DNA from 3 places in the Peribacillus suis genome. Region 1 is predicted to be linked to each of the others. Evidence: a T-box and tRNA genes for the amino acid it is inferred to sense, from the RefSeq annotation. Region 1 holds a T-box; the other regions hold tRNA genes.

Region 1 (3,280 bases):
CCGGAGTCGAACCATACATCCATGATATCCGTTTCTTTAGTGAAGATACCGTTTGGACTTCCTTCATGTGTAAAGCCTTGTGGTAGAAGATCTTTTGCTTCTTTTTCAAACCAGATATTTGAACCGTGCTCACGGAATAATTCTGAAATATGATTGATTGTTTCGTCCGTGATGATTGGTTCGCCATTTTCTGCGTAAAATACTGGAATTGGCACACCCCATGCACGTTGTCGAGAGATACACCAATCTCCTCGGTCACGGACCATATTGAATAGGCGTGTTTCACCCCATGCCGGTACCCATTTCGTTTCTTCGACTGCCTTCAGCAAATCATCACGGAAGTCCTTGATTGAAGCGAACCACTGTGCAGTTGCACGGAAGATCGTCGGCTTCTTCGTCCGCCAGTCATGTGGGAATGAATGTGTGATGAATGTAAGATTCAACAGGGCTCCCACTTCAGTTAATTTTTCGGAAATCGCTTTATTTGCTTTATCATAGAATAATCCAGCAAACTCCCCTGCTTCTTCAGTCATGACACCTTTTTCATCGACTGGGCAAAGAACATCCAAGCCATATTTCTGACCGATGATAAAGTCATCTTCCCCGTGTCCTGGAGCTGTATGAACACAACCTGTTCCAGCTTCAGTCGTTACATGCTCACCTAACATCACTAGTGATTCACGATCATATAGAGGATGCTTCGCTACAGCACGATCCAACTCACTGCCTTTTACCGTTTTCACGATAGTTGGGTTTTCCCATCCAAGCGTTTCTTTAACAGATTCCAATAAGGCTTCTGCCACTAAGTATTTTTCATTTTCCACTGCAACAACCACATAATTCAATTGTGGATGTAGGGAAATTCCAAGGTTGGCCGGAATCGTCCATGGTGTTGTCGTCCAAATGATGATTTTTACACCTTCATCAATGACACCTTTACCATCAGTCACTTCAAATGCTACATAGATTGAAGCCGAACGTTTATCTTGGTATTCAATCTCCGCTTCAGCAAGAGCCGATTCACTCGAAGGGGACCAGTAAACAGGTTTCTTCCCTTTATAGATATAGCCTTTTTTCGCCATTTCACCAAAAACCTTGATCTGTTGTGCTTCATATTCAGGCTTTAACGTAATATAAGGATTATCCCAATCCCCGCGAACACCAATCCGCTTGAATTGCTCACGTTGATTGTTAATCTGTACGTATGCATATTCTTCACATAGCTTTCTGAATTCAGCGACGCTCATTTCTTTACGGTTCACGCCTTTTTTAGTCAAAGCCGTTTCAATTGGGAGACCGTGCGTATCCCAGCCTGGAACATACGGTGCATGGTAACCGCTCATGGACTTAAAACGGACGATGAAATCTTTTAAAACTTTATTCAAGGCATGACCCATATGGATATCACCGTTTGCATATGGAGGTCCATCATGTAAAATGAATAACGGTCGCCCTTCAGTGTGCTCTTGCACTTTTTTATAGATGTCCATCTCTTTCCACTTTTCCTGAATTTCAGGCTCGCGCTTCGGAAGGTTGCCCCTCATTGGAAATTCAGTTTTAGGCATTAATAAAGTATCTTTATATTCCATTATAAAATTCCTCCATCCATCTATCCATAACTTCATTTGAGTTGATTGACCCGATTCGCAGACAAAATAAAAAGCCTTCTCATCCCTGAAAAAGGGACGAGAAAGCTTTGCTTCCCGCGGTACCACCCTGGTTAGAAAGATTCACAAAACGGCTGAATCCTTTCCTCTCGAGCATTCGTAACGTGAATGATACGCATCGTTTACTTGCTGCATAAGCAGGTTCAATTCAGAACTCAAGGGTGATGTTCAATTCCTTCTCTTATCCCGGGCTTACACCGTCCCCGGGTCGCTACATATAAGGATATGAGGAATTTACTGTCCCTGTCATCGTCTAATGTCATCATGAATAGTATTGTTAAAAAATTATATGCGAAAAAAGTGCTTGAAGTCAAGGAAACGTTTAATTTTCCTCATCTACTCCATCATTTAATTCTATTTCAGATGCATCCACTTCGTATTCAAGCAGATGATCCCAGTCGTCATTATCCAACAAATCGAGCTGTGCTCCGACAAGCATTTTAAAGCGAGTACGGAAAACCTTCGATTGTTTTTTCAAGTCTTCTATATCCATCGCTATTTTTCTTGCTTTCACAAGCGACTCATTGACAATCCGGTCAGCATTCTTTTCTGCTTCCTTGATGATCAGTTTGGCTTCTTTTTGGGCATTGCGCTTTAATTCTTCTGCAGCTTCCTGCGCGACAATGATAGACTTATTAAGCGTGCCCTCGATAGTCGTGAAATGACCTAAACGATCGAACGTCTCGTTCAATTTTTCTTCCATTTCTTTCTTTTCTCTTAGAATCAATTCATAATCTTTAATGACTTGGTCTAGAAATTCGTTAACCTCATCTTCATCATACCCTCGAAATACTTTACTAAATTCCTTGTTATGTATATCTATCGGGGTTAAGGGCATTGTTGCACCTCCAGAACAATTTCTACTCTATTACATTAAAACTCTATATTCGACAAAAAATATGTGAATCCTGCTAACAACTAAATTATTTTTTCCTACCTAATGAGATTCTCCACTTATCCTTTTTCGTTTTCCCATCGATTGAAGTGATTTTACATCGACCGAAACCCCTGATGGATAGAGTATCCCCCTCACGGCATTCTTCAGAAACGCTCTCCGTTTGCTTGAAATTAACCTTGGTTTTCCCCGACGATATCAACGTTTGGGCTTTTTGCCGGGAAATATTCAAAACAGCCGAAAGTACGCTATCAAGCCTTAATGAGCTAACGGTACTGACCTGCTCTTCCCAGTTGTCCTTCACCACAAGGATATCCTCAATCGGAATCCTTTTAATGGTTACGGAAGCATTGCCTATCTTATCCAGGTTTCCCGTAAGGTATGAATCCATTTCCCCTGTTGCAATAAATTGGACTTGCTCCTCTGTCACTATAATATCACCGAATTTTTCACGTTTTACCCCCAGTGACATCAAGGTTCCAAGTATTTGCCTGTGTTCAAGTGTAACAAATTTTTTTGGATAGGAGATATCATATAAGGAGATATTGAAATCAGATGATTCAGGAGAGTAGTAATCAGGATAAATGAGGGCACGTTTCCGTTCAACGAAATCACTCCCGCCGTGAAATTGCAGTAGCACATCCTGTTTGTTTCCTAATAGGGATGTGAGGATTTCCTGCTGACGCGGATCCAGAAAGTCAGAAAGTTTAGGAGCATA
Region 2 (3,280 bases), 1.4 Mb from region 1:
GTACAGGAATATCAACCTGTTGTCCATCGCCTACGCCTTTCGGCCTCGGCTTAGGTCCCGACTAACCCTGAGCGGACGAGCCTTCCTCAGGAAACCTTAGGCATTCGGTGGAAGGGATTCTCACCCTTCTTTCGCTACTCATACCGGCATTCTCACTTCTAAGCGCTCCACCAGTCCTTACGGTCTGACTTCAACGCCCTTAGAACGCTCTCCTACCATCGACACCATACGGTGTCAATCCACAGCTTCGGTGATACGTTTAGCCCCGGTACATTTTCGGCGCGGAGTCACTCGACCAGTGAGCTATTACGCACTCTTTAAATGGTGGCTGCTTCTGAGCCAACATCCTGGTTGTCTAAGCAACTCCACATCCTTTTCCACTTAACGTATACTTTGGGACCTTAGCTGGTGGTCTGGGCTGTTTCCCTTTCGACTACGGATCTTATCACTCGCAGTCTGACTCCCAAGAATAAGTATTTGGCATTCGGAGTTTGACTGAATTCGGTAACCCGTTGGGGGCCCCTAGTCCAATCAGTGCTCTACCTCCAATACTCTCATCTTGAGGCTAGCCCTAAAGCTATTTCGGAGAGAACCAGCTATCTCCAGGTTCGATTGGAATTTCTCCGCTACCCACACCTCATCCCCGCACTTTTCAACGTGCGTGGGTTCGGGCCTCCATTCAGTGTTACCTGAACTTCACCCTGGACATGGGTAGATCACCTGGTTTCGGGTCTACGACCTCATACTCATTCGCCCTATTCAGACTCGCTTTCGCTGCGGCTCCGTCTTATCAACTTAACCTCGCATGAAATCGTAACTCGCCGGTTCATTCTACAAAAGGCACGCCATTACCCATTAACGGGCTTTGACTACTTGTAGGCACACGGTTTCAGGATCTATTTCACTCCCCTTCCGGGGTGCTTTTCACCTTTCCCTCACGGTACTGGTTCACTATCGGTCACTAGGTAGTATTTAGCCTTGGGAGATGGTCCTCCCTGCTTCCGACGGGATTTCTCGTGTCCCGCCGTACTCAGGATCCACTCAGGAGGGAACGAAGTTTCAACTACAGGGTTTTTACCTTCTTTGACGGACCTTTCCAGGTCACTTCATTTACCCCGTTCCTTTGTAACTCCATATTGAGTGTCCTACAACCCCAAGAGGCAAGCCTCTTGGTTTGGGCTACATTCCGTTTCGCTCGCCGCTACTCAGGAAATCGCTATTGCTTTCTCTTCCTCCGGGTACTTAGATGTTTCAGTTCCCCGGGTCTGCCTTCAATACCCTATGTATTCAGGTAGAGATACTGTTCCATTACGAACAGTGGGTTTCCCCATTCGGAAATCTCCGGATCAAAGCTTACTTACAGCTCCCCGAAGCATATCGGTGTTAGTCCCGTCCTTCATCGGCTCCTAGTGCCAAGGCATCCACCGTGCGCCCTTTCTAACTTAACCGTTAAAAAGATCTTACTGATGCTTTGAAAAAAATTAATTGCCTTCTATCTATTATCTAGTTTTCAAGGAACAAGTGTCTCAATCACAAAGTGATTGAATATTGGTGGAGCCTAGCGGGATCGAACCGCTGACCTCCTGCGTGCAAGGCAGGCGCTCTCCCAGCTGAGCTAAGGCCCCATTTAAAAGGGAATGAATGGTGGGCCTAAATGGACTCGAACCATCGACCTCACGCTTATCAGGCGTGCGCTCTAACCAGCTGAGCTATAGGCCCATTCACATAAAATAATAAGCTTCTGCTTTCCAAGCTTATTGTGGGATATTATTTAGGAATGAATTACTCATTCAAAACTGAACAAAACAAAAGCGCTCTCGTATTATCCTTAGAAAGGAGGTGATCCAGCCGCACCTTCCGATACGGCTACCTTGTTACGACTTCACCCCAATCATCTGTCCCACCTTAGGCGGCTGGCTCCATAAAGGTTACCTCACCGACTTCGGGTGTTACAAACTCTCGTGGTGTGACGGGCGGTGTGTACAAGGCCCGGGAACGTATTCACCGCGGCATGCTGATCCGCGATTACTAGCGATTCCGGCTTCATGCAGGCGAGTTGCAGCCTACAATCCGAACTGAGAATGGCTTTATGGGATTCGCTTACCTTCGCAGGTTTGCAGCCCTTTGTACCATCCATTGTAGCACGTGTGTAGCCCAGGTCATAAGGGGCATGATGATTTGACGTCATCCCCACCTTCCTCCGGTTTGTCACCGGCAGTCACCTTAGAGTGCCCAACTGAATGCTGGCAACTAAGATCAAGGGTTGCGCTCGTTGCGGGACTTAACCCAACATCTCACGACACGAGCTGACGACAACCATGCACCACCTGTCACTCTGTCCCCCGAAGGGGAACGTCCTATCTCTAGGAGTGTCAGAGGATGTCAAGACCTGGTAAGGTTCTTCGCGTTGCTTCGAATTAAACCACATGCTCCACCGCTTGTGCGGGCCCCCGTCAATTCCTTTGAGTTTCAACCTTGCGGTCGTACTCCCCAGGCGGAGTGCTTAATGCGTTAGCTGCAGCACTAAAGGGCGGAAACCCTCTAACACTTAGCACTCATCGTTTACGGCGTGGACTACCAGGGTATCTAATCCTGTTTGCTCCCCACGCTTTCGCGCCTCAGTGTCAGTTACAGACCAGAAAGTCGCCTTCGCCACTGGTGTTCCTCCAAATCTCTACGCATTTCACCGCTACACTTGGAATTCCACTTTCCTCTTCTGCACTCAAGTTCCCCAGTTTCCAATGACCCTCCACGGTTGAGCCGTGGGCTTTCACATCAGACTTAAAGAACCACCTGCGCGCGCTTTACGCCCAATAATTCCGGACAACGCTTGCCACCTACGTATTACCGCGGCTGCTGGCACGTAGTTAGCCGTGGCTTTCTGGTTAGGTACCGTCAAGGTACCAGCAGTTACTCTGGTACTTGTTCTTCCCTAACAACAGAACTTTACGACCCGAAGGCCTTCTTCGTTCACGCGGCGTTGCTCCGTCAGACTTTCGTCCATTGCGGAAGATTCCCTACTGCTGCCTCCCGTAGGAGTCTGGGCCGTGTCTCAGTCCCAGTGTGGCCGATCACCCTCTCAGGTCGGCTACGCATCGTCGCCTTGGTGAGCCATTACCTCACCAACTAGCTAATGCGCCGCGGGCCCATCTATAAGTGACAGCCGAAACCGTCTTTCCATCTTCTCTCATGCGAGAAAAGAACATATCCGGTATTAGCTCCGGTTTCCCGAAGTTATCCCAGTCTTATAGGCAGGTTGCCCACGTGTTACTCACCCGTC
Region 3 (3,280 bases), 1.4 Mb from region 1:
TTTGGATGCGTGGTAAGATAATAAAGTCGCTTACGAGGTAAGTGATTGAATAATTGCTCTTTGAAAACTGAACAAAACAAAGCGCCAACGTAAATTTTGAGTGAGCACACACTATAAAAAAGCAAAATGAGCAAGTCAAACATTTCTTCGGAGAGTTTGATCCTGGCTCAGGACGAACGCTGGCGGCGTGCCTAATACATGCAAGTCGAGCGAATCGATGGGAGCTTGCTCCCTGAGATTAGCGGCGGACGGGTGAGTAACACGTGGGCAACCTGCCTATAAGACTGGGATAACTTCGGGAAACCGGAGCTAATACCGGATATGTTCTTTTCTCGCATGAGAGAAGATGGAAAGACGGTTTCGGCTGTCACTTATAGATGGGCCCGCGGCGCATTAGCTAGTTGGTGAGGTAATGGCTCACCAAGGCGACGATGCGTAGCCGACCTGAGAGGGTGATCGGCCACACTGGGACTGAGACACGGCCCAGACTCCTACGGGAGGCAGCAGTAGGGAATCTTCCGCAATGGACGAAAGTCTGACGGAGCAACGCCGCGTGAACGAAGAAGGCCTTCGGGTCGTAAAGTTCTGTTGTTAGGGAAGAACAAGTACCAGAGTAACTGCTGGTACCTTGACGGTACCTAACCAGAAAGCCACGGCTAACTACGTGCCAGCAGCCGCGGTAATACGTAGGTGGCAAGCGTTGTCCGGAATTATTGGGCGTAAAGCGCGCGCAGGTGGTTCTTTAAGTCTGATGTGAAAGCCCACGGCTCAACCGTGGAGGGTCATTGGAAACTGGGGAACTTGAGTGCAGAAGAGGAAAGTGGAATTCCAAGTGTAGCGGTGAAATGCGTAGAGATTTGGAGGAACACCAGTGGCGAAGGCGACTTTCTGGTCTGTAACTGACACTGAGGCGCGAAAGCGTGGGGAGCAAACAGGATTAGATACCCTGGTAGTCCACGCCGTAAACGATGAGTGCTAAGTGTTAGAGGGTTTCCGCCCTTTAGTGCTGCAGCTAACGCATTAAGCACTCCGCCTGGGGAGTACGACCGCAAGGTTGAAACTCAAAGGAATTGACGGGGGCCCGCACAAGCGGTGGAGCATGTGGTTTAATTCGAAGCAACGCGAAGAACCTTACCAGGTCTTGACATCCTCTGACACTCCTAGAGATAGGACGTTCCCCTTCGGGGGACAGAGTGACAGGTGGTGCATGGTTGTCGTCAGCTCGTGTCGTGAGATGTTGGGTTAAGTCCCGCAACGAGCGCAACCCTTGATCTTAGTTGCCAGCATTCAGTTGGGCACTCTAAGGTGACTGCCGGTGACAAACCGGAGGAAGGTGGGGATGACGTCAAATCATCATGCCCCTTATGACCTGGGCTACACACGTGCTACAATGGATGGTACAAAGGGCTGCAAACCTGCGAAGGTAAGCGAATCCCATAAAGCCATTCTCAGTTCGGATTGTAGGCTGCAACTCGCCTGCATGAAGCCGGAATCGCTAGTAATCGCGGATCAGCATGCCGCGGTGAATACGTTCCCGGGCCTTGTACACACCGCCCGTCACACCACGAGAGTTTGTAACACCCGAAGTCGGTGAGGTAACCTTTATGGAGCCAGCCGCCTAAGGTGGGACAGATGATTGGGGTGAAGTCGTAACAAGGTAGCCGTATCGGAAGGTGCGGCTGGATCACCTCCTTTCTAAGGATAATACGAGAGCGCTTTTGTTTTGTTCAGTTTTGAATGAGTAATTCATTCCTAAATAATATCCCACAATAAGCTTGGAAAGCAGAAGCTTATTATTTTATGTGAATGGGCCTATAGCTCAGCTGGTTAGAGCGCACGCCTGATAAGCGTGAGGTCGATGGTTCGAGTCCATTTAGGCCCACCATTCATTCCTTTTTAAATGGGGCCTTAGCTCAGCTGGGAGAGCGCCTGCCTTGCACGCAGGAGGTCAGCGGTTCGATCCCGCTAGGCTCCACCAATATTCAATCACTTTGTGATTGAGACACTTGTTCCTTGAAAACTAGATAATAGATAGAAGGCAATTAATTTTTTTCAAAGCATCAGTAAGATCTTTTTAACGGTTAAGTTAGAAAGGGCGCACGGTGGATGCCTTGGCACTAGGAGCCGATGAAGGACGGGACTAACACCGATATGCTTCGGGGAGCTGTAAGTAAGCTTTGATCCGGAGATTTCCGAATGGGGAAACCCACTGTTCGTAATGGAACAGTATCTCTACCTGAATACATAGGGTATTGAAGGCAGACCCGGGGAACTGAAACATCTAAGTACCCGGAGGAAGAGAAAGCAATAGCGATTTCCTGAGTAGCGGCGAGCGAAACGGAATGTAGCCCAAACCAAGAGGCTTGCCTCTTGGGGTTGTAGGACACTCAATATGGAGTTACAAAGGAACGGGGTAAATGAAGTGACCTGGAAAGGTCCGTCAAAGAAGGTAAAAACCCTGTAGTTGAAACTTCGTTCCCTCCTGAGTGGATCCTGAGTACGGCGGGACACGAGAAATCCCGTCGGAAGCAGGGAGGACCATCTCCCAAGGCTAAATACTACCTAGTGACCGATAGTGAACCAGTACCGTGAGGGAAAGGTGAAAAGCACCCCGGAAGGGGAGTGAAATAGATCCTGAAACCGTGTGCCTACAAGTAGTCAAAGCCCGTTAATGGGTAATGGCGTGCCTTTTGTAGAATGAACCGGCGAGTTACGATTTCATGCGAGGTTAAGTTGATAAGACGGAGCCGCAGCGAAAGCGAGTCTGAATAGGGCGAATGAGTATGAGGTCGTAGACCCGAAACCAGGTGATCTACCCATGTCCAGGGTGAAGTTCAGGTAACACTGAATGGAGGCCCGAACCCACGCACGTTGAAAAGTGCGGGGATGAGGTGTGGGTAGCGGAGAAATTCCAATCGAACCTGGAGATAGCTGGTTCTCTCCGAAATAGCTTTAGGGCTAGCCTCAAGATGAGAGTATTGGAGGTAGAGCACTGATTGGACTAGGGGCCCCCAACGGGTTACCGAATTCAGTCAAACTCCGAATGCCAAATACTTATTCTTGGGAGTCAGACTGCGAGTGATAAGATCCGTAGTCGAAAGGGAAACAGCCCAGACCACCAGCTAAGGTCCCAAAGTATACGTTAAGTGGAAAAGGATGTGGAGTTGCTTAGACAACCAGGATGTTGGCTCAGAAGCAGCCACCATTTAAAGAGTGCGTAATAGCTCACTGGTCGAGTGACTCCGCGCCGAAAATGTACCGGGGCTAAACGTATCACCGA

What was found. A T-box is a leader RNA that pairs with one kind of tRNA and senses whether it is charged. The one in region 1 lies ahead of ileS (isoleucine--tRNA ligase), so its partner is inferred to be a tRNA-Ile.
Region 2: it encodes a tRNA-Ile, which carries the amino acid that the T-box ahead of ileS (isoleucine--tRNA ligase) is inferred to sense. The anticodon was not compared.
Region 3: it encodes a tRNA-Ile, which carries the amino acid that the T-box ahead of ileS (isoleucine--tRNA ligase) is inferred to sense. The anticodon was not compared.

The regions. Positions count from the first base shown of each region.
Region 1 covers NZ_CM182019.1:1,393,151-1,396,430, reverse strand. The annotation lists gene ileS (isoleucine--tRNA ligase) at 1-1,589, opposite strand, end outside; T-box leader at 1,679-1,926, opposite strand; gene AC503W_RS06950 (DivIVA domain-containing protein) at 1,990-2,505, opposite strand; gene AC503W_RS06945 (YlmH family RNA-binding protein) at 2,591-3,280, opposite strand, start outside.
Region 2 covers NZ_CM182019.1:10,868-14,147, reverse strand. The annotation lists rRNA gene AC503W_RS00060 (23S ribosomal RNA) at 1-1,448, opposite strand, end outside; tRNA gene AC503W_RS00055 (tRNA-Ala) at 1,550-1,625, opposite strand; tRNA gene AC503W_RS00050 (tRNA-Ile) at 1,643-1,719, opposite strand; rRNA gene AC503W_RS00045 (16S ribosomal RNA) at 1,833-3,280, opposite strand, start outside.
Region 3 covers NZ_CM182019.1:28,656-31,935, forward strand. The annotation lists rRNA gene AC503W_RS00145 (16S ribosomal RNA) at 145-1,695, shown strand; tRNA gene AC503W_RS00150 (tRNA-Ile) at 1,809-1,885, shown strand; tRNA gene AC503W_RS00155 (tRNA-Ala) at 1,903-1,978, shown strand; rRNA gene AC503W_RS00160 (23S ribosomal RNA) at 2,080-3,280, shown strand, end outside.